One region of the Nocardia sp. N2S4-5 genome, then DNA from elsewhere that is predicted to be linked to it. Evidence: riboswitches for the same ligand, from Rfam matches in the RefSeq annotation. Region 1 holds a riboswitch; each other region holds the start of a gene.
What was found. A riboswitch is a leader RNA that binds a small molecule or an ion and turns the genes downstream of it on or off. The one in region 1 is predicted to bind S-adenosylmethionine.
Positions count from the first base shown of each region.

Region 2: another riboswitch for S-adenosylmethionine. It lies ahead of ACFMRZ_RS27435 (hypothetical protein); the one in region 1 lies ahead of ACFMRZ_RS20420 (aminotransferase class V-fold PLP-dependent enzyme).
Region 3: another riboswitch for S-adenosylmethionine. It lies ahead of ACFMRZ_RS21275 (amino acid ABC transporter permease); the one in region 1 lies ahead of ACFMRZ_RS20420 (aminotransferase class V-fold PLP-dependent enzyme).
Region 4: another riboswitch for S-adenosylmethionine. It lies ahead of ACFMRZ_RS24395 (rhodanese-like domain-containing protein); the one in region 1 lies ahead of ACFMRZ_RS20420 (aminotransferase class V-fold PLP-dependent enzyme).

Region 1 is NZ_JBIUPM010000001.1:4,464,510-4,471,445, forward strand. Features, by position in the region: gene ppa (inorganic diphosphatase) at 1-189, shown strand, start outside; gene ACFMRZ_RS20400 (BTAD domain-containing putative transcriptional regulator) at 478-3,417, opposite strand; gene ACFMRZ_RS20405 (crotonase/enoyl-CoA hydratase family protein) at 3,496-4,317, opposite strand; gene ACFMRZ_RS20410 (2-oxo-4-hydroxy-4-carboxy-5-ureidoimidazoline decarboxylase) at 4,462-4,782, shown strand; gene ACFMRZ_RS20415 (flavin reductase family protein) at 4,880-5,419, shown strand; SAM riboswitch class IV at 5,526-5,639, shown strand; gene ACFMRZ_RS20420 (aminotransferase class V-fold PLP-dependent enzyme) at 5,688-6,936, shown strand, end outside.
Region 2 is NZ_JBIUPM010000001.1:5,966,641-5,973,576, forward strand. Features, by position in the region: gene ACFMRZ_RS27420 (tRNA (cytidine(34)-2'-O)-methyltransferase) at 1-32, opposite strand, end outside; gene ACFMRZ_RS27425 (DUF3017 domain-containing protein) at 177-422, shown strand; gene ACFMRZ_RS27430 (homoserine O-acetyltransferase) at 438-1,598, opposite strand; gene ACFMRZ_RS27435 (hypothetical protein) at 1,595-1,843, opposite strand; SAM riboswitch class IV at 1,930-2,040, opposite strand; gene ACFMRZ_RS27440 (TetR/AcrR family transcriptional regulator) at 2,092-2,775, opposite strand; gene ACFMRZ_RS27445 (MFS transporter) at 2,996-4,399, shown strand; gene ACFMRZ_RS27450 (NADP-dependent isocitrate dehydrogenase) at 4,666-5,883, shown strand; gene ACFMRZ_RS27455 (hypothetical protein) at 5,970-6,440, opposite strand; gene ACFMRZ_RS27460 (MFS transporter) at 6,622-6,936, shown strand, end outside.
Region 3 is NZ_JBIUPM010000001.1:4,652,553-4,659,488, forward strand. Features, by position in the region: gene ACFMRZ_RS21270 (amino acid ABC transporter ATP-binding protein) at 103-900, opposite strand; gene ACFMRZ_RS21275 (amino acid ABC transporter permease) at 897-1,841, opposite strand; SAM riboswitch class I at 1,853-1,946, opposite strand; gene ACFMRZ_RS21280 (SDR family oxidoreductase) at 2,135-2,998, shown strand; gene ACFMRZ_RS21285 (hypothetical protein) at 3,113-3,754, shown strand; gene ACFMRZ_RS21290 (hypothetical protein) at 3,848-4,021, opposite strand; gene ACFMRZ_RS21295 (flavin reductase family protein) at 4,005-4,526, opposite strand; gene ACFMRZ_RS21300 (hypothetical protein) at 4,867-5,571, opposite strand; gene ACFMRZ_RS21305 (ABC transporter permease) at 5,840-6,646, shown strand; gene ACFMRZ_RS21310 (ABC transporter ATP-binding protein) at 6,619-6,936, shown strand, end outside.
Region 4 is NZ_JBIUPM010000001.1:5,330,485-5,337,420, reverse strand. Features, by position in the region: gene ACFMRZ_RS24420 (DNA cytosine methyltransferase) at 1-1,106, shown strand, start outside; gene ACFMRZ_RS24415 (restriction endonuclease, SacI family) at 1,135-2,208, shown strand; gene ACFMRZ_RS24410 (MarR family winged helix-turn-helix transcriptional regulator) at 2,289-2,765, opposite strand; gene ACFMRZ_RS24405 (DJ-1/PfpI family protein) at 2,762-3,412, opposite strand; gene ACFMRZ_RS24400 (O-succinylhomoserine sulfhydrylase) at 3,493-4,713, opposite strand; gene ACFMRZ_RS24395 (rhodanese-like domain-containing protein) at 4,710-5,132, opposite strand; SAM riboswitch class IV at 5,150-5,269, opposite strand; gene ACFMRZ_RS24390 (hypothetical protein) at 5,316-5,753, opposite strand; gene ACFMRZ_RS24385 (FAD-dependent oxidoreductase) at 6,040-6,936, shown strand, end outside.

The DNA of each region.
Region 1 (6,936 bases):
TGGGACCACATCCAGGAGGTCACCGACATCGGCGAGTTCGACCGCAAGGCGATCGAGCACTTCTTCGAGCACTACAAGGACCTGGAGCCGGGCAAGTGGGTCAAGGTCGACGGCTGGGACGGCCGGGCCAAGGCGGAAAGCCTGGTCGACGAGGCCTTCGCGCGGCTGAAGGAACAGGGCGGCCACTGACGAACGAGCGCTCGGTGGGGTTCCGCGTCGCGAAGCCGCACCGAGCGCTCGAGGCTGGTGGTGGCCCGCACCCACAGCTGCCACCGCCGACCCCCCGTGCGACGATGGCCGCGGGTAACGGGCCACCTCGGACCCCGGCCGCACCGACAGCGCTTGGGCGCCACCGGAATCCGCGACTGACACGCTAACCTGGCCGGCGCCGCTCGCGCACCTTTGTCCCGACCACGAACGCACTGGTCACCGCGTCGGATGAGGCGGAAATGATCAGAAAATGACGTGCCCGGGGGCTCAGCCGGCAACCCGCTCGGCGTGGACCGCGTCGACCTGCTCCCGCAGCATGGCCATGACCGGCACCGCCAATTCCGCGGCGATGCGTTCGTGCACCAGGTCGGCCTCCTCCAGCTGTACCACGATCTCGGCCGTCGCGCGTAACACCTGCCGGGCCTGGGTCGTGCGGCCCAGCCCCTGCAACACCAGCCCGTGCATCAGCATGACGCGGCCGCGGTGCAGCGGTCCGGCGGCCCGGGTGATGTTCTCGACCGCCTCGGCCGCGATCGGCTCGGCCCGAATCAGTTCCCCCGCAAGCATGTACACGTGCGCCAGCCGTGCCAGCGCGAGCCCCACCCGCAACGACATACCGCTGCGGCGCGCGGATTCGACTGCGCGCGTGCATAATTCGATCGCACGCTCGTGCTCGTCGCGGTAGGCCAGCGCGGCGCCCAGCTCGTGCAGCGCCATCGCCTCCAGGGCGTTGTTGCCGATCTGCTGCGCCAGATCCAGCCCGCGTTCGGCGCTGGCGACGGACTCCTCGAACCGCCCGTCGTCCGACAGCGTCTTGGCCACCTGGATCAGGCAACCGCATTCGATGGCCGGGTCACCGAGCCGCCGGGCCAGCCGGATGGCCCGCTCGGCGTGCGCCAGCGAGGCGGCGACCTCCACGCCGACCCGTGCGGAACCGGCCAGCATCTGCGCCGCGAAGGCGGTCAGGCGGGCGTTGCCCGGGGAGTCACTGCCCAGCGACAACGCGATGCGCTGATGGTCGCGCCCGGTACTCATCCGAGCCAGGGCGTAGGTGAGCACGGAACCCAGCGCCACCCGCACCCGGCACTCGAGATCACGGTCCCCGGCGCGCAGCGCGGCCGCGAGCAGTTCTTCCAGCGCCCGGGACAGTTCCTGGGCGTGCGGCCCGCCGTCGATCAATTCCGCCATGGCCCAGGCCAAGTCGGCACACAACGCCGGCGCGGGGCTCGCCGCGGCGCTGAGCCGGGCGGCCTGCCGGAACAGCGCCACCAGGTTGCGGCGCTCGGTGTTCAGCCAGCACTGCGCGTCGGCGCCGTCGGAGAACGACAACCCGCGAGCCCGAGTCGTTTCGAGGTACTCCGGCAGCCGCGTCCCCGGATTGCACACCGCCACCACGTTTTTCATGGTCGCCAGGTAGAAGTCGAGCAGTCGCGGCAGCGCCTCGGTTTCGTCGGCCGGGCCGAGTTCGCGGGCGAACAGCCGGAGCAGATCGTGATGGGTGTAGCGCCCCGCGGCGGTGGCGTCGAGCAGGCTCAGATCGACCAGCGACTCGCACAGGTACTCGGCCTCGTCGCGGTCGAGTCCCAGCATGGCCGCCGCGCCGGGCAGCGGCAGATCTTCCACCTCAGGACCGGCGAGCATGCGAAAAGCCTTGGCCTGCTGGGGTTCCAGCTGGTCGTAGCCGAGCCGGAAGACGGGTTCGACGGCGAGATCACCGGTGCGGAGCAGCCCCAGCCGACGCCGCGAATCGGCCAGCCGGTCGGCGATCGCGGCGATCGTCCAGCGCGGGCGGCTCGCCAGCCGCGCGCCGATGATCCGCACCGCCAGCGGCAGCCGACCGCAGGCGCGCACCACCGCCTCGGCGGCCTCGGGTTCGGCATCGACCCGATCGCCGCCGACGATGCGGGCCAGCAGGGTCGAGGCCTCCGCCGCGGTCATCTCATCCAGCCGCACGCCGACCGCTCCGGGCAGTTCGGGCAGCGCGGATCGGCTGGTGATCAGCACCGCCGAACCCGCAGTGCCCGGGATCAGCGGAGCCACCTGTTCGGCGTCCCGGGCGTTGTCGAGCACCACCAGCACCCGCTTGCCGTCCAACCGGCTGCGGAACTGGGCGGCGCGCTGCTGCGCCGAGGCCGCGATCTCCCCCTCCGGCACCCCGAGCGCGCGCAGAAAGTCGCCGAGGGTGTCGGCGGCGGAACCGCGGCGCTCGAATCCGTGCAGGTCGACGTGCAGCTGACCGTCCGGGAAATGGTCCCGGACCAGGTGCGCGACGTGCACGGCCAGCGTGCTCTTGCCGACCCCGCCCATCCCCGCGATCGCACACACCGGCACGGCGCCGCCGGGCGCGGTGAGATGCTCGACCATCCGGCGCACCCAGTCGGCGCGCCCGGTGAAATCGGCGATATCGGCGGGCAACTGCGCCACCCTGACCCGCTCGGCCACCGGCGCCGGACGCGTCGGCGCGGGCTCCGCGCGCAGAATGCGCTGTTGCAGATCGACCAGGCGGGGACCGGGTTCCAGACCCAGCGATTCGACGAGGGTGGCCCGCGTATCGGCGAACACCTCGAGCGCCTCGGCCCGTCGCCCGGCGTGATAGAACGCCGTCATCAACAGCTCACGGGTCTTCTCCCGCAACGGATGTTCCGCGGCCAGCGGCTGCAACTCGGTGATCGCCTCGGCGTGGCGACCCAAGCGGAGATCCGCCTCGAGACGGCGTTCCAGCAGGCTCAACCGACGCTCGGTGAGCTGAGCGCGGCGACGTTCGGCGTGCGGACCCGGTAACCCGGCCAGCGGAGTACCGGCCCAGAGGCTCAGCGCGTCCTGCAGGCGATCGTGGGCCAGGGCGGCGTCGGAGGCGCGCTCGGCCTCGGTCGCGTACTGCTCGGCCAGGTCTATGTCGACCGCGGCGGGCGGCAGGCGCAGCGCGTATCCGCCGGCGAATCCGACCAGCACCGCGGGCGGCGTGCCCGCGGCCCGGTCGGGCTCGAGGATCTTGCGCAGATGCAGGATGTGGTTGCGCAGCGCGCCGACCGCGCTGGCCGTGGCGCGATCGCCCCAGACGTCGGCGACCAGGTCCGCCACGGTGGCCGAGCGGCCACGCCGCAGCAACAGCGCCGCGAGCACGGCTCGGCGCTGCTTGGGGCCGAGATCCAGCGGGTTCTCGCCGCGCCAAGCTCGTACCTCACCCAGCACGGCGAACTTCAGCATCGGTCCTGTCCACAACACACGAACGTTGTGCAGAGACGGTAGACGATCGTGCTGAACAGTCGTACAGGAAGCCTGTGGTTACCGGCCCTCGAACTCCGGCGGCCGCTTCTCGAACACCGCCTGAATGGCCTCGGTGAGATCCTCCGACGGCAGGAAGGCGGCGTTCCACGCCGAGACGTAGCGCAAACCGTCGGCGATCCGCCCTGCCTTGGGCTGGTCGAGCACGTCCTTGATGCCCTGCACCACCAGCGGCGGATTCGCGGCGATCTCGCGAGCCATGGCGTGCGCGGCGTCGAGCACCGCGGCCTGATCGGCGTGCACGTCGTTGACCAGGCCGATGCGCTCCGCGCGGGCGGCATCGATGTCCTTGCCGGTGTAGGCCAGTTCGCGCAGGTGGCCCTCGCCGATGACGCCGGGCAGCCGGTGCAGCGAACCGACGTCGGCCACGATGGCGACCTTGGCCTCGCGCAGACTGAAGGTGGCATCAGCGCTGGCCAGCCGGATATCGGCGGCGGCGATCAGGTCCAGGCCGCCGCCGACACACCAGCCCGACACCGCGGCGATCACCGGCTTGCGGCAATCGGCCACCGCGGTGACCGCGGCCTGCAGCCGCCGGATGTCGTGCAGAAAGGCGGTGCGCGGCGCGGCCAGGGCCCGGTCGGCCAGCAGCGCGCCGAACAGCGGACTCATCGCCTGCAGATCGAGGCCGTAGGAGAAGTTGCGGCCCGATCCGGTGAGCACGATCGCCCGCACCTCCGGGTCGGCGTCGAGTTCACCGAAGACCAAGGGCAGTTCCCGCCAGAAGTCCGGGCCCATGGCGTTGCCCTTGCCCGGGCCGATCAGCGTCACCTGCGCGACGTGATCCTTACTCTCGACTGTGAAAGCCTTCCATTCAGTCATTTGTCCAGCGTAGCGACCCGTGTTCGGGCGGCCCGCACCGTGTAAATCCTGTGCAACATTCGCCGCGAACCGCTGTCGGCGGCGGCGTAGCGGTGCAACGATCGGTACCTCAGGATTTGCCGCCTCGGTTTACCGGAGGCCACCATGGTGATGCACAAGGGCATCGGCCTGGAACGTTTCAATTCGCTCCCCCGCACTCGCGCGGTACACGCACTCTATTCCTGCTGCTGCGCCGTGACCTGGGCGGAGAAGGTGGCCGACGGTCGCCCCTATGCCGACCGCGCGGCGCTGCTGAAGGCCGCGGAGGTCGAGTTGCCCGCCCTGTCCGACGCGGATCTCGGCCGCATCTTCGACTCCTTCGTGCGGCAGGAGATCACGGAACGGACCACGGAGCTACTCACCCGCCTCACCCGCGACCGCATCAACCTGATGATCGGCCCGTCCGACGGCTATCCGGAGTACTGAACCGCCCGCGGCCGGAATACCCGCCACCCGGGCAACGTAGGTTGGAACTGTACGAAACCAGCGAGACCGCGCCCGCGAGCGGCGCCGAGGCGGTGACATGAGTTCCTCCGATGCCGAACTCGAGGTACCCGACGATCTGAGCGGAATCACCGCGTCCCAGTACCGGTCCGCCATGCGGCACTACCCCGCCGGCGTCACCATCGTCACCCTCGACTCGGCGACCCGGCCGGTGGGTTTCACCGCCACCTCCTTCGCCTCGCTGTCGCTGGATCCGCCGCTGATCTCGTTCAACATCGCGCACACCTCGTCGAGCATCGACGCCATGCTGGCCGCCGACTCGGTGGTCGTGCACTTTTTGGGCGAGCATCAGCGGCATCTGGCACAGCGGTTCTCCCGAGCCGCCGAGGAACGCTTCGCCGACCAGTCCCTGTGGACCCGGCTCGATACCGGCGAACCGGTCCTGCACGGCACCCCCATCTGGGTACGGGCCGCGGTGCACCGGCTGATCCCCGTCGGCGACCACACCCTGGTGATCGGCCTGGCCACCCGCGTCTACGACAACACCGGCGACCAGCCGATCGCCGCTCCCCTGCTCTACTACAACGGCGGATATCACCGGCCGGTGGGGCTTGACTGAATCGGCTTCCAGCACAAGGCTTTCGCGCGTCCAGGATCAGCGGACCATACGTAAGGTCGCAGCGCGGGGTTGACAAGCGGGGCGGCCGTCTGCCAATCTCGGGCCAGGTCATGAGTGCCAGCGTCAAGCCCCGGCTTGCTGGCCGGCAACCCTCCTCCGCGGCGGGGTGCTCCGGGTGACGACCGGGCCGCTGCCCGACCGGGCAGGGCAAGCGCGGACTCCGACTACTCGTTTCCTCCGGAGTCCCATGACCCGAAGGGTTGACGTGATGACCGCTGCTCTCGACCGCACCTGTGCCGCCGTTGCCCGCGTCTCCGGATGCGATCTGCGAGTTCCGTTGGTACAGGGCGGAACTCGCCGCTACGCCAATTTCGACTACGCCGCCAGCGCACCCGCCCTGGCGCAGGTCGCCGATCGGGTGACCGAACTGCTGCCGTACTACGCCAGCGTGCACCGCGGCGCGGGCTACGCCTCCCGCATCTCGACCGACTGCTACGAGGCCGCCCGCGGCTCGGTGGCACGCTTCCTGAACTGCGCCGACGACCAGACGGTCGTGTTCACCCGCAACACCACCGACGCGCTGAATCTGCTGGCGTCCTGCGTGCCGGGCGACACCGTGGTACTCGACATCGAGCATCACGCCAACTTCCTGCCGTGGACACGGCACGGCCGTCGAGTGGTCCCCGCCGCGGACACGATCGAGGAGACGATCCGCCGCCTCGTCGCGGAACTGTGCACCAAACCCGCTGCGCTGCTTGCGGTTACGGGCGCGTCGAACGTGACCGGCGAACTGCTTCCACTGGAGCGCCTGGCTACCATCGCGCACCAGTGCGGCGCCCGCATCCTGGTCGACGCGGCCCAGCTGGCGCCGCATCGCCGAATCGACCTGCGCGCCACGGGCATTGATTATCTGGCCTGCTCCGGTCACAAGCTCTACGCACCGTTCGGCGCGGGTGTGCTGGTGGGCCACCGGGATTGGCTCGACGCCGCCGAGCCGTACCTCGCGGGCGGGGGCGCGGTGCGTGCGGTCACCGCCACCACCGCCGAATGGGCGCCGGCACCGCAGCGGCACGAGGGTGGCTCCCCGAACGTCCTGGGCGTGGCCGCGCTGGCCGCCGCCTGCGACACCCTGGCCGCCTTGGACGAAGTCGCGGTCGGCGAGCACGAGCGTCAACTCACCCAGCGGCTGCGCGACGGCCTGGAAACCGTTGCGGGAGTGCGCTTCCTGCGCATCTGGTCGGACAGCGCCGACGGCGTCGGCATCGTCGCGTTCACCGTGGACGGCTACGAACCGGGCCACGTCGCCGCCTACCTGTCGGCCGAATACGGCATCGGGGTGCGCGACGGGCGGTTCTGCGCGCATCCGCTGCTGGCCCGCCTCGGTGTGGACGGGGCACTGCGCGCCAGCATCGGGCTGGGCACCTGCGCGGCGGATGTGGACCGGCTGATCGACGCGGTCGACACTCTGGTGCGCGAGGGATCGGCCTGGGACTACGGCCGTACCGAAGGTCAGTGGA
Region 2 (6,936 bases), 1.5 Mb from region 1:
AAGAACACCACATGGAGCACGGCGACAAGCATCGCACGACCCCCGCATCGGCCGCTCCGGTGCCACATCGGCGGGACCGGCGCGCGCAATGCGAGAATCGGGGCGTGATCGAAGCCCCCGCAGCTCCCGCGCACCGCTCCGGCCCGGTCGGCCGGTTCTTCCGCAACCACCTGCCGATGCTGCTCGTGGTAACGGTGCTGTTGGTGGCCGTGGTGTTCGTGGCGCAGGACCGCTGGCGACGCGGCGCGTACGTGATCGGCGGGGCGACACTGCTGGCGTCGGCATTGCGGGCCTGCCTGCCGACCGCCCGGGTCGGGCTGCTCGCGGTGCGCGGCAAGCCCTTCGACGTCGGCGCCTACGCGGTGCTCGGCGGCGCCGTCATCGCCTTGGCCGCGACCATCAACAGCCTCGGCGTCGGCTGACGGCGAATCGACGGCTCAGCGCGCGGCCCGCGCCGAGTGCACCAGCTCCATCGTCTCCACCAGCAGCTTGCCGACCGCCTCGGTCTCGGTGAGGAAACCGTCGTGCCCGTCGCGCGAGTGCACTACCTCGAGGCCGCGGCAGCCCGGCAGCAGATCGGCCAACTCCTGCTGTGTGCGCAGCGGATACAGCCGATCCGAGTCGACGCCGCCGACGATGCAGGGCACGGGGGTGGCCGCCAGCGCGGCCGTGATCCCGCCCCGCCCGCGCCCGACATCGTGCCTGTTCATGGCCTCGGTCAGCAGCACGTAGGTGGCCGCGTCGAAGCGGTGTACCAGCTTCTGCGCCTGATACTCCAGGTAGCTCTGCACCGCGTAGCGGCCGCCGTCGCGCGGATCCTCGTCGTCCTGCGCATGGTTCTCGAAGCGGTGATCGAGTTCGAATTCGGTGCGGTAGGACAGGTGCGCGATCCGGCGGGCGATCCCCAGCCCGGCGGTCGGTGCGCGGCCGGTGCCGTGATAGTTGCCGCCTTGCCAGTTCGGGTCGGCCTGGATGGCGGCGATCTGGGTGGTCTGGGTGCCGATTTGATCGGCGGTGGCGCGGGCCCCGACGGCCAGCACCAGCGCGGCCTCGACCCGCTGCGGGTAGCCGACCATCCACTCCAGCACCCGCATCCCACCCATCGATCCGCCGACCACCGCGGCGAGTCGCTCGATGCCGAGCAGGTCGCACAGCGCCACCTCGGCGGTCACCTGATCGCGGATGGAGATCTCGGGAAACCTTGCGCCCCAGGGCTTTCCGTCCGGCGCGAGGGAGGACGGCCCGGTGCTGCCCTGACAGCCGCCGAGCACATTGGTGGCGATCACGCACCACTGGTCGGTGTCGAGCGGGGCGCCCGGCCCCACGACGCCGTCCCACCAGCCCGGCAGCGGATGCACCTCGTCCTGCGGGCCCACCACGTGTGAGTCGCCCGTCAGCGCGTGTTCGATCAGCACGACGTTGTCCGCGTCGGGCGACAGCTCGCCCCAACGCTGCACGGCCAGCTCGACCTCGGGAATCACCGCCCCGTTCTCCAGCCGGACCGCGCCGAGGGCGAGGGTGCCGAGCGTGCCGTCCGGCGGGGGCAACAGGGCAGCGGCGGCCGACCGGGTCGTCGTCGGTTCGGTGCTCACGGTCACCGTGCCGCCGCCGCGGGCCCGCCACACCGGCCGGCCGGAACGTCATCGATGCCGTGCGCCGCCCCGCCGGAGACCGGCCGCCCGCCGCGAGTCGGCCGCGCATGCTGGGCCGATGCCGAAGCGAGCAGGGGAGAACACACATCTTCGATGGTAGCGATACGACCGGACGGCATCGGATGCTCGGTGCCGCGCGGGCCGTGGGAGATGTTCGCCGGGTCGCAGACAGCAGCAGTCGAGTCGCTCATGTACTACTCCAGGTGAAAAGGCCGTATGCGGCTGTCAGCGGGGCTCGGGTAGCGACCGGCAACAACACATCTCGGGACCTCCTGATAAGTCGCGCTTGCTCTCGGCTTTCGAGAGCCCGGTCATCACCCGGAGCACCCCACCGCAACTGGAGGGTTGCCGGCCAGCAAGCCGGGGCTTGGCGCTGGCACTCATGACCTGAATGGGATGGTAGCGGATCGCCGGTGACGGAGGCGAGGCCAGGTCGCCGCTATCGTCGCGGGTCGCTGCCGCCGCCGTCGGCCGCGGCCACGGGAACCGCGCAGCGGCGGACGAACTCGTCGTAGGCGCCGCGCACTGCCCGCACACTGGCCTCCGCCGAGACCGCCGGCTCGCCCTCGGGCACCTCGGCATCGCATTCCATGCCGGTGCGCAGGATCGCGTTGAAGGTGGCCGCGATGAGCCGGACCGTCATCGATTCGCTGTCGGCGCCGATGCGCTCGGCGAGCGCGGTGTGGATCTCGACGGTCTTGGAGTCGGCGATGTCCATGCTGCGGGCTCGTACCGTCGGGCTGGTCCGGCTGATCCGCTGCATGCGCTGGAACCACTCGAACGGCACCGGGCCGTCCGAGATGCTCTCCGCGGTGACGGCCAGGTAGGTGTCGAGCAGGGCCTGCAGTTCGTTCCCCGTGACCGGTTGTTTGCGCAGTTCGGCGCCGATCGCCTTGCCCCAGTCCTCGATCGGGGCGAGGACGATGTCCTCCTTCAGCTCGAAGTACCGGTTCACCGTCCGCGGCGACACATCGGCCGCCTCCGCGATCTGCTCGACCGTCGTCGCCTCGAAGCCGTTCGCGTCGCACAACCGCAGCGCCACCTCGATGATGCGGTCCCTGGTCTGCTGCTTCTTGCGTTCACGCAGGCCGGGCTGGGCGTGACGCGGCGGTGAGTCGAGCATGCCCCGATTCTATCGCGATCGGCTCTCAATGTGACTAGTACCGCCAAATGTCACACTCGGACATTTTTCTCTTGACGCCAATTGTCGTCCGGTGACACGATGGCGACACAATTCTTTCGATGCAGGAGTCCCCTCATGACCGAAACCGGGACACTCGTTACTCCCGATACCTCCGCCGGGCCCAAGCTCGGCACGCTGGTGGGCGCTGGGCGTCATCGCCCTGGCCCAGCTCATGGTGGTGCTCGACGCCACGATCGTGACCATCTCGCTGCCGTTCGCCCAGCAGGACCTGGGCATCAGCGACGGCGACAAGCAGTGGGTGCTCACCGCCTACACGCTGATCTTCGGCGGCCTGCTGCTGCTCGGTGGCCGCCTCGCCGACTACCTGGGCCGCCGCCGGATCTTCCTGATCGGCCTGGTCGGCTTCGCCGCCGCGTCGGCGCTGGCCGGCCTGGCGCAGAACTCCGCGGAACTGTTCGCGGGCCGCGCGCTGCAGGGCGCCTTCGGTGCGCTGCTGGCCCCGGCGGCGCTGTCGCTGGTGTCGGTCACCTTCACCGAGGCGCGCGAAAGGGCAAGGGCCTTCGGCGTTTTCGCGGGCGTCTCGGCCGGCGGCGCGGCGATCGGCCTGATCGCCGGTGGCGCGCTCACCGAATATGCCAACTGGCGCTGGTGCCTGCTGGTGAACACGCCCGTCGCGCTGCTGGCGTTGGTCGGCGCGTTCGTGTTCGTCATCAAGGACGTGCCCGTGCCGCGGACCGGCGGTTACGACGTGCCGGGTGCGGTGACGGTGACCCTGGGCCTGATCTCGGTGGTGTACGGCTTCAGCCGCGCCGCCGAGGACGGCTGGCTGGCCTCCTCCACGCTCGCGCTGCTGATCGCCGGGGTGGCGCTGCTGATCGCGTTCGTGGCGATCGAGCGGCGTACCGCCAATCCGCTACTGCCGCTGCATATTCCGGGCGAACTCAACCGCGGCGGGTCGTTCCTGGTGGCGCTGCTGGTGCCGATCGCGATGTTCGCGATGTTCATCAACCTCAGCTACTACCTGCAGATCACCCTCGACTACAGCCCGCTGCAGGCCGGTGTCGCGTTCCTGCCCTTCCCGATCGGCATCGTGATCTCGGCGGGCGTGGCCAGCGCGCTGCTGCCTCGCATCGGTCCGCGGCCGCTGATGATCGGCGGTGGCATTCTGGGCACGGCGGGCCTGCTCTACCTGGCGCAGCTGGACTTCGGTGACAGCTTCGCCGCGACCGTGCTGCCGTCGACGGTGCTGATCGCACTCGGGATGGGCGCGCTGTTCGTGTCCATGCAGACCACCGCGCTGCATCAGGTCGAGGAGAAGGATTCCGGCGTGGCCAGCGCGCTGCTCAACGCCGCCCAGCAGGTCGGCGGCGCGATCGGCACGGCCCTGCTGACCACCATCTCGGTGCAGGTGGCCGAGCGGTACGCCGAGAACAACCCGACCGCCGACAACCTGATGGCCCGCGCCGCGATCCACAGCTACGACATCGCCTTCTACATCGGTGCCGGATTCTTCCTGGCCTCGATCCTGATCGTCGCGCTGATGATCCGCGACAAGCCGGAGAACCTCCTCGAGGGCGCCGAGCACGCGCCGATGGCTGTCTGATTACTCGCAGGCGGGGAAGGGCCGGTGCCGCTGAGGTGGCACCGGCCCTCGTGTGCGACCCCGCGAATGTGATGTGACCGTCTCTCAATGGGACGGCCCCTGGAAGTGAGACCCAGCGCACCAGTACGCTTGTCTTGTTTAGTACCTCGAAGTCTCGCGGACAACGCGGGGCGTATACGTTGTCTGTTGAACAGCTGGGGTCCGCTCACAAGCGTGTTCACCTGGCCGTGCAATGGGAGCACCTTCCTAGGAGGACACGAAGATCCATGTCCAAGATCAAGGTTGAAGGTACCGTCGTCGAACTCGATGGCGACGAGATGACCCGGATCATCTGGCAGTTCATCAAGGACAAATTGGTCCATCCGTACCTGGACATCAATCTCGAGTATTACGACCTCGGTATCGAGTATCGGGACAAGACCGACGATCAGGTGACCGTCGACGCCGCCAACGCCATCAAGCAGCACGGCGTGGGCGTCAAGTGCGCCACCATCACGCCCGACGAGGCGCGCGTCAAGGAATTCGGGCTGAAGAAGATGTGGCGGTCGCCCAACGGCACCATCCGCAACATCCTCGGCGGCACGATCTTCCGCGCGCCGATCATCATCTCCAACGTCCCGCGCCTGGTTCCGGGCTGGACGAAGCCGATCATCATCGGCCGTCACGCGTTCGGTGACCAGTACCGCGCCACCGACTTCAAGGTGCATCAGGCGGGCACCGTCACCCTCACCTTCACGCCCGAGGACGGCTCCGAGCCGATCCAGCACGAGGTCGTGCGGATGCCCGAGGACGGCGGCGTGGTCATGGGCATGTACAACTTCAAGAAGTCCATCGAGGACTTCGCGCGCGCGTCGCTGAACTACGGCCTGCAGCAGAACTACCCGGTCTACATGTCGACCAAGAACACCATCCTGAAGGCCTACGACGGCATGTTCAAGGACACCTTCCAGGAGGTCTACGAGACCGAGTTCAAGAACGAGTTCGACGCCGCCGGCCTCACCTACGAGCACCGGTTGATCGACGACATGGTGGCCTCCGCGCTGAAGTGGGAGGGCGGCTACGTCTGGGCGTGCAAGAACTACGACGGCGACGTGCAGTCCGACACCGTGGCGCAGGGCTTCGGCTCGCTGGGCCTGATGACCTCGGTGCTGCTGACCCCGGACGGGCGAACCTGTGAGGCCGAGGCCGCGCACGGCACGGTGACCCGCCACTATCGTCAGCACCAGCAGGGCAAGCCGACCTCCACCAACCCGATCGCCTCGATCTTCGCGTGGACCCGCGGCATCGCCCATCGCGGCAAGCTGGACAACACCCCCGAGGTCATCGGCTTCGCGCAGACCCTCGAGGATGTCGTCATCAAGACCGTCGAGGACGGCCAGATGACCAAGGACCTGGCGCTGCTGGTCGGCGGCGATCAGGGCTATCTCACCACCGAGGAATTCCTCGGTGTGCTCGATGCCAACCTGGCGCGCGAACTGCGCTGAGCACCCGCACGAGAAGCTGAACAACCGGGCACCCGCCCCCACCGCACCCCGGTGGCCGCGGGTGCCCGAATTGTTCTCGCGGCGACCTACTTCCGCAACAACGTGACCACCTCGGTCAGCGTGTGCTGCATCTGCCGCAGGTACCCCTCGATGTTGTCGAGCCGCCGATCCGTGCCCCCGCTCCACGCCTCCCCTTGATCGAATCGCTCGTCCACCTTGTCGAACCGCGTGCCCACCTTGTCGAACCGCGTGTCTACCTTGTCGAACCGCGTGCCCATCTTGTCCAGCCGCGTGTCCATCTTGTCGAACCGCCGGTCCATCCCGTCCAGGCGCGCATCCGTCTGGTCGAAGCGGCGACTGTGCTGTCGCAGCGTCGCGATGAGGATCCCGAACTGGCGGCCGCTGGTTCGCTGGAAGCGGCGTAGGCGCAGGTCGACCCCGCGCACCGCGGCCAGGGAGGTGTGTGCGGTGCGGTTGGTGTCGTCGTTCATTTCGTAGAGGTCGTCGACGTCGTGACGCAACCGGTCGACAATCGGGTCTCGCTGCGGCTTGGTCATGACGACAACGCTAGAGGCCACGCGAACCCGGCGGAAGCGGGCGATCGGCGATTGGGGATAACCGATCCGGCTGTGAATAGCGGCATTTTCGGAGCGTCTGGGCGGGCAGTTCCGACCCCGGTGAGTGAGATCACCGTCCCTCCGGGATGCGTAAGCGTTCGCCGCCGTGTTGCGGTGAAGCGTGGCTTCCGTCTCCGAGCCCGCCGTGGCCTTCCCCCAGTCCTCCTCCGCCGAGCCGTCCGCCGCCGACGTCCCCGCGGTCGATCACCCCGGTCGCACCGATTGGCATGTCCCCGCGATGCTGGCGCTGGCGCTCGGCGGTTTCGGCATCGGCACCACCGAATTCGTCACCATGGGTTTGCTGCCGGATATCGCGCACGCCATGAACGTCTCGGAGCCGACCGCCGGACACGCGGTGTCGGCGTACGCGCTGGGCGTGGTGGTCGGCGCGCCGGTCATCGCGGCGCTGTGCGCACGGGTGCCGCGCAAGCGCCTG
Region 3 (6,936 bases), 190 kb from region 1:
CACACCTCCTCGGTCCTTCTCGGCCACCGCACGGAACGGCCTGAGCTCATCTGCTTTTCGTGCGCCGAGCGCCACGGGGAGGCGGGCGATTCCGCACCGGTCTCAGAGCACATGGGCCAGGAAGGCTTTGGTGCGCGAATGGGCCGGGGCGTCCAAAACCTGTTCGGGCGGCCCCTGTTCGACGATCTCCCCCGAATCCATCAGCACCACGGTGTCGGCGATCTCTCGCGCGAAACCGATCTCATGGGTGACGATGACCAGCGTGGCGCCGTCGCGGGCGAGCCCGCGGATCACCGCCAGGACCTCGCCGACCAGTTCCGGATCCAGCGCCGAGGTGGGCTCGTCGAACAGCACCACCGCCGGGCGCAGGGCCAGCGCCCGCGCGATCGCCACCCGCTGCTGCTGTCCGCCGGACAACCGCCGCGGGTACTCCGCCGCCTTGTCCGCCAGTCCCACCCGCTCGAGCAGCTGCCCGGCCTCCGCTTCCGCCTCGGACCGCCGCCGCCCCTGCGCGGAAACCGGTGCCAGCACGACGTTTTCGAGCACCGTCAGATGGGGGAACAGGTTGAAGTCCTGGAAAACGAAGCCGATCCGCGAGCGCTGCCGCAGAATCTCGCGTTCACTCAGCTCGTGCAGTTTCGCGCCCTTACGGCGATAGCCCACCAATTCGCCGCTCACCCGGACGCTACCGGCGTCGACCTTCTCCAGGTGATTGATGGTGCGCAGCAGTGTCGACTTGCCCGATCCGGACGGCCCGAGAATGACGGTCACCTCACCGGGCCGAACCGCCAGATCGACCCCGCGCAGCACCTCCTCGGCCCCGAAACGCTTTCGCACCCCGCGTAATTCGACCGCGTACGCGGCGGAACGCAGGCCGTCGTCGGTGTCGGGCTCGCTCATCGGCGTTCCTCCGTGATCTCGGCGATCTTGCCGCGCACCCGCTGCCAGGGTGTCGGCGGCAGCTCGCGCCGGCCGCCCTTGGCGAAATGCCGCTCGATGTAGTACTGCACGACGGTCAGCACCGTGGTGAGCACGATGTACCAGACGGTGGCCACCATCAGCAGCGGCACCACTCGCCCGTTACGGCCGAAGATGACCTGGACCTGGTAGAACAGCTCGGCGATGGCCATCACCGACACGATCGAGGTGCCCTTGAACAGGCTGATCACCTCGTTGGCGGCATTGGGCAGGATGCCGCGCATGGCTTGGGGCGCGACGATGGTGAAGAACTGACGCCGCCACGGCAGGCCGAGCGACTTGGCGGCCTCCAGCTGCCCCGGATCGACCGAGATGATCCCGGCGCGAATGATCTCCGCCGAATACGCCGCCTGGTGCAGCGCCAGCCCGATCACGGCTGCGGTGAACCCGCTGATCACGCCGTTGACGTCGAAGGTCAGGAAGGCCGGGCCGAACGGAATGCCGATCGACATCCGCTGGTACAGGTAGGCGATGTTGAACCAGAACAGCAGCTGCACGATCAGCGGGATGGACCGAAAAGCCCACACGTAGACCCACGCGATCACTTGCAGCACAGGGATTTTCGACAGCCTCGCGACCGCCAGCCAGATCCCGAGCAGGAACCCGAACAGCGTGCCCCAGAAGGTCAGTTCCACGGTCACCCGCACGGCCTCGAGGACCGATCGGGCCGTGAAGTACCGGGTGAAGGTCGGCCAGTCCCAACCGGGGTTGGTGGCGAGGCCGTGCACGAACTGCGCGACCACCACCAGCGCGGCCGCCCCGACCAGCCAGCGCCACGGATGCCAGGTACGCGCGACGGGTAGCGCGTCCTCCTCGGCGGCCGATACCACGCCGGACGACTCTGCGGCGGCCAGTGTGCTCATGGAATCGCGATCCTCCATCGGTCCTGGCGGTAGCACCCGCACCCGGCGAGCGGGGGGTTGCTGCGGTCTCGTCGAGCCAGGTCTCTCAACCGCTCTGGATGGGTGAAATCGACGGTAAAGGAGCCTCGACCGGATGTCTGCCCTCCCGATCACCGTGAATCCAACTGTTGGCAAAGGGTTTTCCCCAGCGGACCCGGGAATTGCACAGGAGAGGACGCCCTCTGTGTACAGTGCTGTTCGCAATACTCTAGTGTGAAATCACAGTTGTTCTGAATCCGCTAGGAGATCCGCTCATGAAAGACCTGACCGGCCGGAAATGCCTGATCACCGGCGCGGCCAGCGGCATCGGCCGGGCCACCGCCCTGGCCGCGGCGCGCCAGGGGGCGCAGCTGTTCCTGACCGACATCGCCGAGGCCGGACTACGGGAGACGGCGCGGCTGGTCGAGGAGGCCGGGGGCCGGGTGGCGGCGCTGCAGGCGCTGGACGTATCGGACTACGACGCCGTGACCGCGTGGGCCGAGCGGGTGCACGCCGAGCACGGCAGCCTCGACGTGGTCATGAACATCGCCGGCATCGCCACCTGGGGCACTGTGGAGAACCTCGAGCACCGGCACTGGCGTGCCGTCATCGACGTGAATCTGATGGGACCTATCCACATCATCGAGAATTTCGTGCCGCCGATGGTGCGAGCCGGGCGCGGCGGCCATCTGGTGAACGTGTCCTCTGCGGCCGGGCTGCTCGCCCTGCCCTGGCACGCCGCCTACAGCGCCAGCAAGTTCGGGCTGCGGGGCATCTCGGACGTGCTGCGATTCGATCTGGAGCGACACGGCATCGGGGTGAGCCTGGTGGTGCCGGGCGCGGTGCGGACGCCGCTGGTGGGCACCGTGCAGATCGTCGGGGTGGACCGCGACGATCCGCGGGTGCGAAAGCTGACCGGACTGTTCGAGGGACACGCGGCGAGCCCGGAGCAGGTGGCCGATCGGATCATCGCGGGCATCGAGCGCAATCGCTACCTGGTGCACACGTCGTTCGACATCCGCGTGGCGTACTGGTTCGCCCGGAAATTCGCGCTGCCCTACGAGATCGTGATGCGCATCGCGAACCGGCAGTTCAGCAGGCTGCTCGAGGAGCGGAACCGGGCGTCCGCGCTGGAGTGAGCCGGACGTGTGGGCCGCGCCGACGAACCGAATGCCCCGCTTTTGCTTGCGCCGGTGCGGTATTCATGGCTCAATCCGAGTGGATGTGGCAGTCGGAGCGAGCGGGGACCACCGATGATGACTCGGAATTCGCATCGCTGGGAGCCGACCGGCGAAGCGGACATGGTGGAGCTACAGGATCTGGCCTCCGGCCGGGCCGTGCAGCTCGTGCGCCCCGCGGCCGACGAGCTACCCGGTGAACTGCTCGCCGAGACCGAAGAACTGGTGTTCCGGTGGGCGAGCCTGGGCACGCACGCCCAGGCCGAGGCCGAGCTCGGCGACCTGCACCCGACCTCCACGCTGTCGGCCCTGAGCTGGCTGTGCGCGCTGTGGGCGGTGGTGTGCGAGACCAGACTGGGCAAATCGGCCGGCGACATCATTCGCGACCTGGACTATCGCGGTGGCTGGCGCAAGATCCGCACCGACGAGGAGGCCCACGTGTGGAACGGGCTGACCCAGCGGGTGCGGCTCGGCGCGCTCGCGGCGCTGACCGAGGACCCGCGGGCCGTCGAATCCTATTACCGCGCGTGCACCGATCCGCCGGACATCGGCCCGACCCTGGTGCGGCACACGCTGATTCATCTCGACGCCTTCAGCCAGGACATGCACATGCACGACCTGCAAGCCCGGGGACTGGCGGCGACGCTGGTGGCACATACCGATCCGCTACCGGGCCCGCGCCGCCGCCTGTGTTTCCGCCCGTCCCATCCACTGTGATCCCTATGCGTCCGGGATGTCTTGCCCCTCATCATGTTCCAGACATCCGCGGACACGACGCCCGTCCGGCAGGACCGGGCGTGTGCCGGATCACTACAGCGGCGCGACGCCGACGACCACACCGATCCAATCGGGGTTCACCCAATTCCAGGCTCGCTGAGCCGGATCGGCCACCGGTACGGCGGAATCCTCGATCAGCTCCCGTAACAACCGCGGCCACCGCGGCAGCGTGAAGGTGAAATCGCCCGGGTCAGTGGGCGACACCATTGCGCACCTCTTCGGGATGCAGGCGGCGGAACCGGCTGCCGTGGAAGACCAGCGGGTCGACCTCGGCCCGGGTCGCCAAGCGCCGGACCCGCAGGATGACCACATGATGATCGCCCGCGGGGACCTGGGTCTCGATCACGCCTTCGAGCCACGCCGAGGCGCCGTCGACGAAAACCGAGTGCCCGGCGCCGCGATGCAGTTCCAGGTCCCGGAAGCGGTCACCGTTCTTGGAGCTGAGCGACCGGGCGGCGTCGTGCTGCTCGGTACCCAGCAGGCTCAGGCCCAGATAACTGGCCGCGGACAACCGGGGCCAGGTGGTGGAGCTGTTCTGCACACAGAACGACACCAGGGGCGGGTCCAGCGACACCGGGACGAAGGTGCTGACCGCCAATCCGTATGGGGTGCCGCCGATTTCGGCGCACACCGCGACGACTCCACTGGGGAACGCGGCGAAGGCGCGGCGTAAACCGGCGCCGTCGGCGGGAATTTCGTGCAGTTCAGCCATGATTCACCAGCTCGATCTCGACTACGTCGGCCACCGTTCGCGGTCTGCTCATCGTCGCTCCCAGTGTGCGCCTCGAAGGGGCGCCGAGCACGATTCCCGAGCACCCGGCGCGAACTCCACTACATCACCCCCAGCGTAGGGAACGCGAGAGTTTCGATCGCCGGGATCGCATCGGTGGTCCGGAGCACGCGGCCCCGGCAGGCCGCTCGCTCCGGCGCGCTCGCTGGGGTCAGAGAACGCTTGTGCCACAAGGGTATTCGAATGCGGACCGGCCCCGCCCGGCACGGCTTCCGGACGGGACCGGCGTCCCCCCGGCGACACTGCGCCGGGTCTTCCCCACCTACTTCGGAGCCGGTGCGAACGGCTGGTTGATGGTGGTGAAGTACTGTGCGGCCGCCAGCACGGCCACGGGCGCGGTGACCAGCAGCTGACCGGCCAGCGTGCCCAGCGCGCCGACGGCGATGATGCCGCCGAGGCAGCCGATCACGGCCGCGGGCAGGAACGCCCCGAACAGGCCGACGATGGCGGCGGCGGCCACGGTGGCGCCCGCGATGCCGCCCAGCAGGCAGCCGACGGCACCGCCGGCGATACCGCCGACCAGTGTCCCGATGGTCGCGCCCGCGCTGATGGTGCTGGTCAGCCGGGTCCAAGCGGCCACTTCACGGTCGTAGGGCGTCTTGAAGGGGGCCAGTTCCTCGAACGGCAGCGCCACCGGCCGGTAGGTGGCGTGCGCGAGGTCGAATTGCGGGGTGAGCGTCGCGGTGCGGTCCTGGATCTCGGCGGCGATCGGGAAGACGAAATCGTCCACCCGGAACGACAGCTCCGTCCCGGCGACCGTGCTGCCGTCCGCGGCCTTGATCGTGAACACCCCGTTGTCCACATCGAGCGAACCGACATCGGTCGAGATGATGGTGGCACTTTCGGTGGTTCTGGCCTGGTAGTTCACGACGCCGTCGGGGGCCGGAGCCGCGTACGCCGTGCCTGTGGCTATGCTTGTTGCCGCTGTCACCAGAGTGGCGACAGCGGTGAATTTCCTCATCTTCACCAGCTTGTTCCTCATCATCAGGCTGCGGCGGGTCAGCTGCAGTTCGGGATTCATGGGTGGCGGATTCGCCGGAAGTGCCGCGGCGGCCCGGGTAACCTGCTGCGGCTGCCGCCAAGTCTCAGCGAGTTCTCAGCGATTTGTCAGGGCTAAGAACCAGGCAGATTTCAACCGGTGACTTCGCGTCCCGCCGCGGGCACTATCTGAATCTGGGCCGCCGACCGTTCGGCACCGCCGACACAGTCCGCTACCAGTGCACGAGGTTTTCGCGTTGTCATCACTTGCCCTGCGGTCGACGCCGGTCCGGCTCCCGCGATTACCGACCTCGCGGTGGGTGCGTCTGGTCTCGCCCGTATTGATCGTGGTGCTCTGGCAACTTGCCAGCTCCACCGGCGTACTGCCGGAGCGCCTGCTCGCCGCGCCGACCACCGTGGTGGACACCGCCATCGAACTCCTCCGCGACGGCACTCTGACCGAGGCCATCTCGGTCTCGCTGCAGCGGGCGGCCATCGGCTTCGCCATCGGCGCGGTGATCGGTATCGGCCTGGCGGTGATCGCCGGGCTCAGCCTGCTCGGTGAGCACATCGTCGACCCGCCCATGCAGATGCTGCGCACGCTGCCGTTCTACGGCCTGATCCCGCTGCTGATCCTGTGGTTCGGCATCGGTGAGCTGCCCAAGATCGTGCTGGTCGCCTTCGGCGTCGCGATTCCGCTCTACCTCAACACCTTCGCCGGAATTCGCGGCGTGGACGGCAAGCTCGCCGAAGTCGCTCGCGTGCAACAACTGTCGCGGCTCGCGACGATCGGCCACATCGTGCTGCCCGGAGCATTGCCGCAGACGCTGGTCGGGCTGCGGCAGTCGCTCGGGGTGGCGTGGCTCGCGCTGATCGTCGCCGAGCAGGTGAATGCCGATGCGGGCCTGGGCTTTCTGATCAACGACGCCCGGGAGTTCCTGCGCACGGACGTCATCGTGGTCGGGTTGCTGGTCTACAGCGTGCTGGGCCTGCTCACCGATGCCGTGGTCCGGCTGATCGAGAGAAAGGCGCTGGTATGGCGACGCGGATTCTTGGGGAATTGACGGCCGAGGCGGACGCGCCCGCCGCCGAAGCGCCCGTGGTGGCGCGAATCCGCAAGCTGAGCAAGGCTTTCGGCGAGCGAGTCGTGCTCGACGGCCTGGATCTCGACATCGCGCGGGGCGAGTTCGTCGCGTTGCTGGGTCGCAGCGGGACCGGCAAGTCGACACTGCTGCGCGCCCTCGCCGGACTGGACCGGGAACACGACGGCGAACTCACCGTCACCGGTGACGTGGCCGTCGCGTTCCAGGAACCCCGGCTGGTGCCGTGGAAACGCGTGCACGCCAATCTGACT
Region 4 (6,936 bases), 870 kb from region 1:
TTGACCTGGCCGTGGAAGGTTGCGATGCTTCACGGCCACTCCGAGTTGCGGTAGCAACAGACTATGACGCGGCTGCGCTTGCGACGCTAAGCAAAAACTTTCCCGAGACGGAGACGCTATGTGGAGATATTCGGACTACTGAAACCGATGAACTTCTTGATAAAGGGAACCTTAGCGTCGGCGAGCCTGTTCTGGTCGTCGGAGGGCCTCCGTGTACTCCATTCAGCAAGTCAGGATTCTGGCTTGAAGAGAAGAGGGAGAGCCGAGATCCCAACGCATCACTTCTAGACGACTATGTCAGGATAGTCCGCGAATCTCGACCAGAGGCATTCATACTTGAAAATGTCCAGGGACTGACCTACAAAACCCACAAAGAGCAATTTGGTCGACTTCTTAAATCTCTGACACAACTTGGCTACAATCCGCAATGGAAAGTGCTACTTGCCGCCGATTACGGCGTCCCGCAACTCCGGCGGCGCGTCTTCGTCGTTGGGCGCCGCGACGGGAAGCCCTTTAGATTTCCTGCTGCAACGCATTCCGGCTGGAGCGAACGAGATCGCATTGTTGATCCAACAAAGCTTCCCTACATCTCCGCCAGAGAAGTTATTGGAAATCTTTTACCAGGAACCCCGGAATCCGGCGAGCTTGTAGAGGGGGAATTTGGCGAGTTGGCCGCAGAGGTGCCTCCTGGACAAAATTATTTGTGGCATTCAGATCGCTATGGTGGGCGCAACGTTTTCAAGTGGCGCAGTAGATACTGGACCTTTCTCTTGCGCCTTGACCCCAGTAGGCCATCGACAACGCTGCAGGCCCAACCTGGGCCATGGGTGGGGCCGTTTCATTGGGAAAACCTGCCAGGTGAAGATGGCAAACCCAGGGCACGCCGACTGAGAGTTCCCGAAATGCTGCGATTGATGACATTTCCAGATGAATTTCAGCTTGTCGGAACACGATCGGACGCACAACGCCAACTCGGCAACGCCGTGCCGGTTGAGCTTGGCAAAGTTGTTGTCAGATCGTTGATGCAGCAGTTAGGCTACATCAATACCGATGACGCAGAGTGCCGTCAGAATATAGCCGAACAACTCCACTTCTCCTTATCATAAGCATGACTTTATATATTGCGAGCTAAGTATGCCAATTCAGGTATCAAAGACTGCTGCCGAAGCTGTTCTCCGCCGCGCCTTTGAAAGGGCCATCTCAAATCAGTTGGTGCCTTCCGAGTGGGAAGAATTTTCCAGGCGAACCTTCGCCATGCCAGCTAAAACGTACACCCCTGCTCTCGGAACCGCGTTGCTGGCCAAGGCGACAGACGCGAGGGTAGATCCGCTTTCCATCAAGATAAGCTACGGCGAAAGAACGTATAGCCAGCGCGGCATTGGCCATGGCGTGCTGGTTCGATTATCACAGGAACTAGGATTCTCTATTCGAACAACGACTAGAGAACCACTTAACAATCAACCATTCTTCAGGTACGACCATATGTCGGTAATTAGCCGAGTCAGAGATCCGACAGAGTTTGAGGTGTTTGTCGAGCAATTAGCAAAGCTCGAACACATGAATCAGGCGGAGGCCGAAAATGCCTTGGCTGCATTTATCAGAGTCGGCATCGAAGAAGAGGCGCGGGTCGAAATTTACGCCGCACCCAAAGGAGTGGTTACGGCGTGGGATGTTTTGAAAATTAGTGAGCAATTCATTGCTGATGCAATTGATAAGCCTCGCCGATCACAAGCCTTGGTCGCAGCCGCATTCGACGTAGGACATAAGCATATTCGATCTCGCGCATTAAATGACCCTTCTCGGGATTTACCTGGTGACGTTCAGGCATACATTGCCGATTCACCGGTACTATCAGTTGAAGTCCGAGCTAAGCCTGTGCCGAAGCATGAGGTCATAAACTTCATTAAAGCATGCGCTGAAGCAAACATTAGTAGAGCCTTTATTGTAGTTTTCTCGGCGGAACACGTACCGTTGAGCATCCATGAATTAGGCGAGTACGCACATCTGATACTTGGCGTTCATCTAACCATCATTGAATCTCCAACGGAGCTGATGAGCCACGTTCTGGCATGGTCTGACAACGATATCCGCGCCACTACAACAGAGTTCCTGGAAGCAGTGTTACAACGGCTCAAGGAAATCGAATCCCCTCCACAGTCCCTTGCACGATGGGTCGAGTTAATACGCGAGACAATAGACTCTAGATAGTTCGTTGTCGGAACGGTTAGGTAGGCCGACCAGTCGGTCAGGAGCCTAGGGACCCTAGTCAATTCCGGTACGGTGAATGGTTACTTCGGAAAGACAAGGAATACGTCACTCCTGCTCTGCTCGAGGCGGTCCAGGGCGGCGGACAGGTCGGTGAGGGCGTCGGCTATCTGTGCCAGCCGCTCGGTACCCAGTTCCGCCGCAAGGCGTTTCGCCATGTCGGCATGCTGGGGGTTGATGCGGCGGACGGCATTGTGACCGGCCTCGGTGACGGCGACCAGTTTGGCGCGACGGTGGGCGGGATTGGGGTGGTACTCGGCGAAACCCTTGGCTACCAACAGATCTGCGATGCGTTGCACGCTCTGGCGGGCGAGGCCCATCTCCCGGGCGATTCCGGCGACCGGTAGCGGCTCGCGCAGGATGGCGCCCAAGACCTGCCACCATGCCACGGTAATGCCCGCGGGACGGGCCAATTCCTCTGCGACGGCGAGGAATTGGCCGTTCAGTTTGAAGGTGGTGACCGCCGCGGTGGCGAACAGGTCCTGGTCGGTGCGGGTCATCCGCGCGCGGCGGTCTCGGGCACCGCACGCTGCTGCTCGTACTCGGCCAGCGTGTAGAAGCCCTGCGGATCGTTGTTCCCGTAGAGCGCGTACCAGGCGTCGAGCACGTGCGGCTCGTAGACATCCAACCGCGCCAGCACCGCCCGCGCGAAGTCGACCGGCCGAGTACCGGTGGCCGTGATGAGATCTCCGGCCGTCACCGCAGGCTCGGCGACATAGCGCGCGCCGCCCGAATACTCGCTCATGGCAAGGAAACTCGCGTCGTTACTGGTGTGCGCACGGTCGTCGAGCAGCCCTTCCGTCGCCAAACCGAAGGTGGCCCCGCAGATCCCCGCCACGGGCACGCCCGCCGCCAGGAATTCGCGCGCCTTGCGGCCGAAGGCGGTCAGATCGCCCGTGACCCACGTGTCGGCGCCCGGCAGGAGCAGCATCGCACTGTCGGCCGACGACAGCTCCTCCAGCGTGATATCCGGAACGACCCGCATCCCGCCCGCCGACACGACCGAATCCAGCGTCGCGCCGACCGTCCGCACCTGCCAGGCCCCCGGCTCGCGCTGCCACAGCGACCGGTTGATGTGCGCGGTGGCGTGCCCGACCTCCCAATCGGCGAACGTGTCGTAAACGGCCATGTGCACTGTCTTCATCATGACAGTATGCTGTCATATTTGACAGCATACTGTCAATGCACTTCGAGCAGCAGACCGAGGACGCCGACTGGGACTTCCGATCAGCTCAGCGCCTGTTCCAGATCCCCGAGCAGATCCTCCACGTCCTCCAGGCCGATCGAGATCCGCACCACGCCGTCGGTAATCCCCACGGCCGCACGGCCTTCCGGCCCCATCGCCCGATGGGTGGTGGTGGCCGGATGCGTGATCAGGGTCTTGGCGTCGCCGAGATTGTTGGAGATGTCGACGACCCGCAGCCGGTTCAGCACCTCGAACGCGCGCTTCTTCGCCGCGTCGTCACCGCTGCCGGACGCGAGTTCGAAGGTGACGACGGTACCGCCCGCCGACATCTGCTCCCGCGCCAGCGTGTACTGCGGATGTGATTGCAGGAAGGGATATTTCGTCCAGGACACGGCGGGATGCCGCTCCAGGAACTCGGCCACCCGCAGCGCCGACTCCGCGGACTGGCGCACCCGCAGCGGCATGGTCTCCAGCCCCTTCAGCAGGGTCCAGGCGTTGAACGCGCTCAGCGCCGGGCCGGTGTGCCGCATGAGATGCTTCACCGGGCCGTCGATGTAGTCGTGCGGGCCCAGAATGGCGCCGCCCAGCACCCGGCCCTGGCCGTCGATGTGCTTGGTGCCCGAATACACCACGATGTCGGCGCCCAGATCCAGGCTGCGCTGTAGCAGCGGGGTGGCAAAGACGTTGTCCAGCACCACTTTCGCGCCCGCGGCGTGCGCCAGCTCGGACACCCGCCGGACGTCGACCAAGGTCTGCATCGGGTTGGAGGGCGTCTCGAAGAACACGGCCTGGGTGGGCTGCGACAGCGCCTCCTCCCATTGGTCGAGATCCTCGCCGTCGACGAACACGGTCTCCACGCCCCAGCGCGGCAGGATCTCGTTGCAGACCACGAAACAGGACCCGAACAGGCTGCGCGCCGCCACCAGCCGATCGCCCTCGCCCAGCAGCGCCGCGAGCGCGGTGAAGACGGCCGACATGCCGCTGGCGGTCGCGAAACACGCCTCGGCCCCCTCGATCAGGCGCATCCGCTCCTCGAACATGGCGACCGTCGGGTTGCCGTAGCGCGAGTAGACGAAATGCTCGACGTCGCCGGTGAACGCGGCCTCGGCCGCCTCGGCGCTCTCGTACACGAAACCGGAGGACAGGTACAGCGCCTCGGCGGTCTCCTCGAACCCGGACCGCCGCAGCCCGCCGCGCACGCTCAGGGTCGCGGGACCCACGCCCTCGGGCAGCGGCTTGTCGAACGCGCCGCCCGTGATCACGACTGCCGCCACGGGAGTCCGAGGGCGCGCCAGCCCGCGCCGCCGCGATGCCCCTGCGGATCCAGCGGACCCTCGAAGCCCTCGAGCACGTTGAACGACGGTGCGAAACCGGCCGCGGTCGACGCGGTCGCGGCGCCGATGGAGCGCTGCCCCGACCGGCAGAGGAAGATCACGGGGGCGTCGCCGTCCGGATCCCGCTCGGCCAGCACCTGCTTCAGCTGATCGACGAACGCCGCGTTGGGCGCGCCCGTCCCGTCGACCCATTCGATCAGCGCCGTCGGCCGATCGATCGAGCTGGTGTCCGGCACCCCGACGAACCGCCACTCGGCCTCGGTCCGCACGTCGATCAGAACCGCATCGGGATTGTCGCGCAATAGATCCCACGCCTGCTTCGGGGTGATGTCGCCCGCATAACTCACTTCTCGCACCTCCTGAGAATCCGCACTTGCCGCACCGTGAGGACACCGATGCGTGGCCAGGTCGTCACCCGGAGCACCCCACCGCGGAGGAGGGTTGCCGACCAGCGAGCCGGGGCTTGGCGCTGGCGCTCATGACCTGAAATTGAGAGTGCCCGGTCACGAGGTCGCATGTCAAACCTCCGTTCACGGCCGGTCGCAGACCAGCCAGGTGCCGTCGGCACGGGTCAAACTCCAGGTCGACGTGGTTTCGCGGCCGTCGATCCGGCTGGTCACCGCGGCCCGGGCGTGGTCGCCCTCGACGGCCGTGTCGGCGACCTTCACGATCTCGACCTCCTTGCCGACGGCGTCCGGCCCCAGGGGCGAACGGGCGGCATCGAAGCCGCGGCAGGCGGTCGTGGCGCGGCGGTCGGCATTCGAATCCGCCTGCGCGGTGGCGAAATCGCGCGCCGCGATCGCGACTCGGTCGGCGTCTGTGAGATTCTTCTCAGCCGGCCGGGTCAGCGCGAGCGCGACGATGCCCGCGAGCACCAGCACCGCCACCACCGCGGCCGCCAGGAACGGGACCGGGGACTTGATGCTGTCGCGCTGGTCGATCGGGGTCGGCTCGTCGGCGTCGGTCATGCGTCGATCATCCCTGGTGGGCCGGAGTGCCGCAGATCACATCGGCATTTCCCGGCGGATCCCGGGAATAACGATCACGACGACCACCGATAGACTCAACAGAATGCCCGGCCCAGGCCGGGTCCGGACCACATCCCGGACAGCAACGAAGCAGCATCGAGCGGATGTCGGATCGGCGGGGTGCGGCCCGGCCCATGCGTCAACTTAGCCTAAGCTAAGAAGGACGGCTGAACAACGCGGCTGAGTACATGACGACAGAGTTCTCTACCAGAGGGTGCGCGTAAGAATGACGGAATACAGTGCGACCAACCCACTGCGCATTGCGATCGTGGGCGCCGGACCGGCCGGAATCTACGCCGCCGACGCCCTGATGAAGTCCGATGCCGAGGTGAGCATCGACCTGTACGAGCGGATGCCCGCACCGTTCGGGCTCATTCGCTACGGGGTCGCTCCCGACCATCCGCGCATCAAGGGCATCGTCACCGCACTGCACAAGGTCCTCGACAAGCCGCAGGTACGACTGCTCGGCAACATCGACTACGGCACCGACATCACCCTGTCGGACATGCGGCAGTTCTACGACGCGGTGATCTTCTCCACCGGCGCCAACGCCGACCGTGCCCTGCCCGTGCCCGGCATCGATCTGGACGGCTCCTACGGCGCCGCCGACTTCGTCTCCTGGTACGACGGCCACCCCGACGTGCCGCGTTCCTGGCCTCTCGACGCCGAGAAGGTGGCCGTGCTGGGCGTCGGCAACGTCGCGCTCGACGTGGCGCGCGTGCTCGCCAAGACCGGCGACGAACTGCTGCCGACCGAGATCCCGCCGAACGTCTACGAGGGCCTCCAGCACAACAAGGCGCTCGAGGTGCACGTGTTCGGCCGCCGCGGTCCCGCGCAGGCCAAGTTCACGCCGCTGGAGCTGCGCGAGCTGGACCACTCGCCGACCATCGAGGTCATCGTCGACCCCGAGGACATCGACTACGACGAGGGCTCCGAGGCCGCCCGCCGCCACTCCAAGCAGGTCGACATGGTCTGCAACACGCTGGAGCAGTGGGCGATCCGCGACGTCGGCAATCGGCCGCACAAGCTGTTCCTGCACTTCTTCGAATCGCCGCACGAGATCCTCGGCGAGGACGGCAAGGTCGTCGGGCTGCGCACCGAGCGCACCCAGCTCGACGGCACC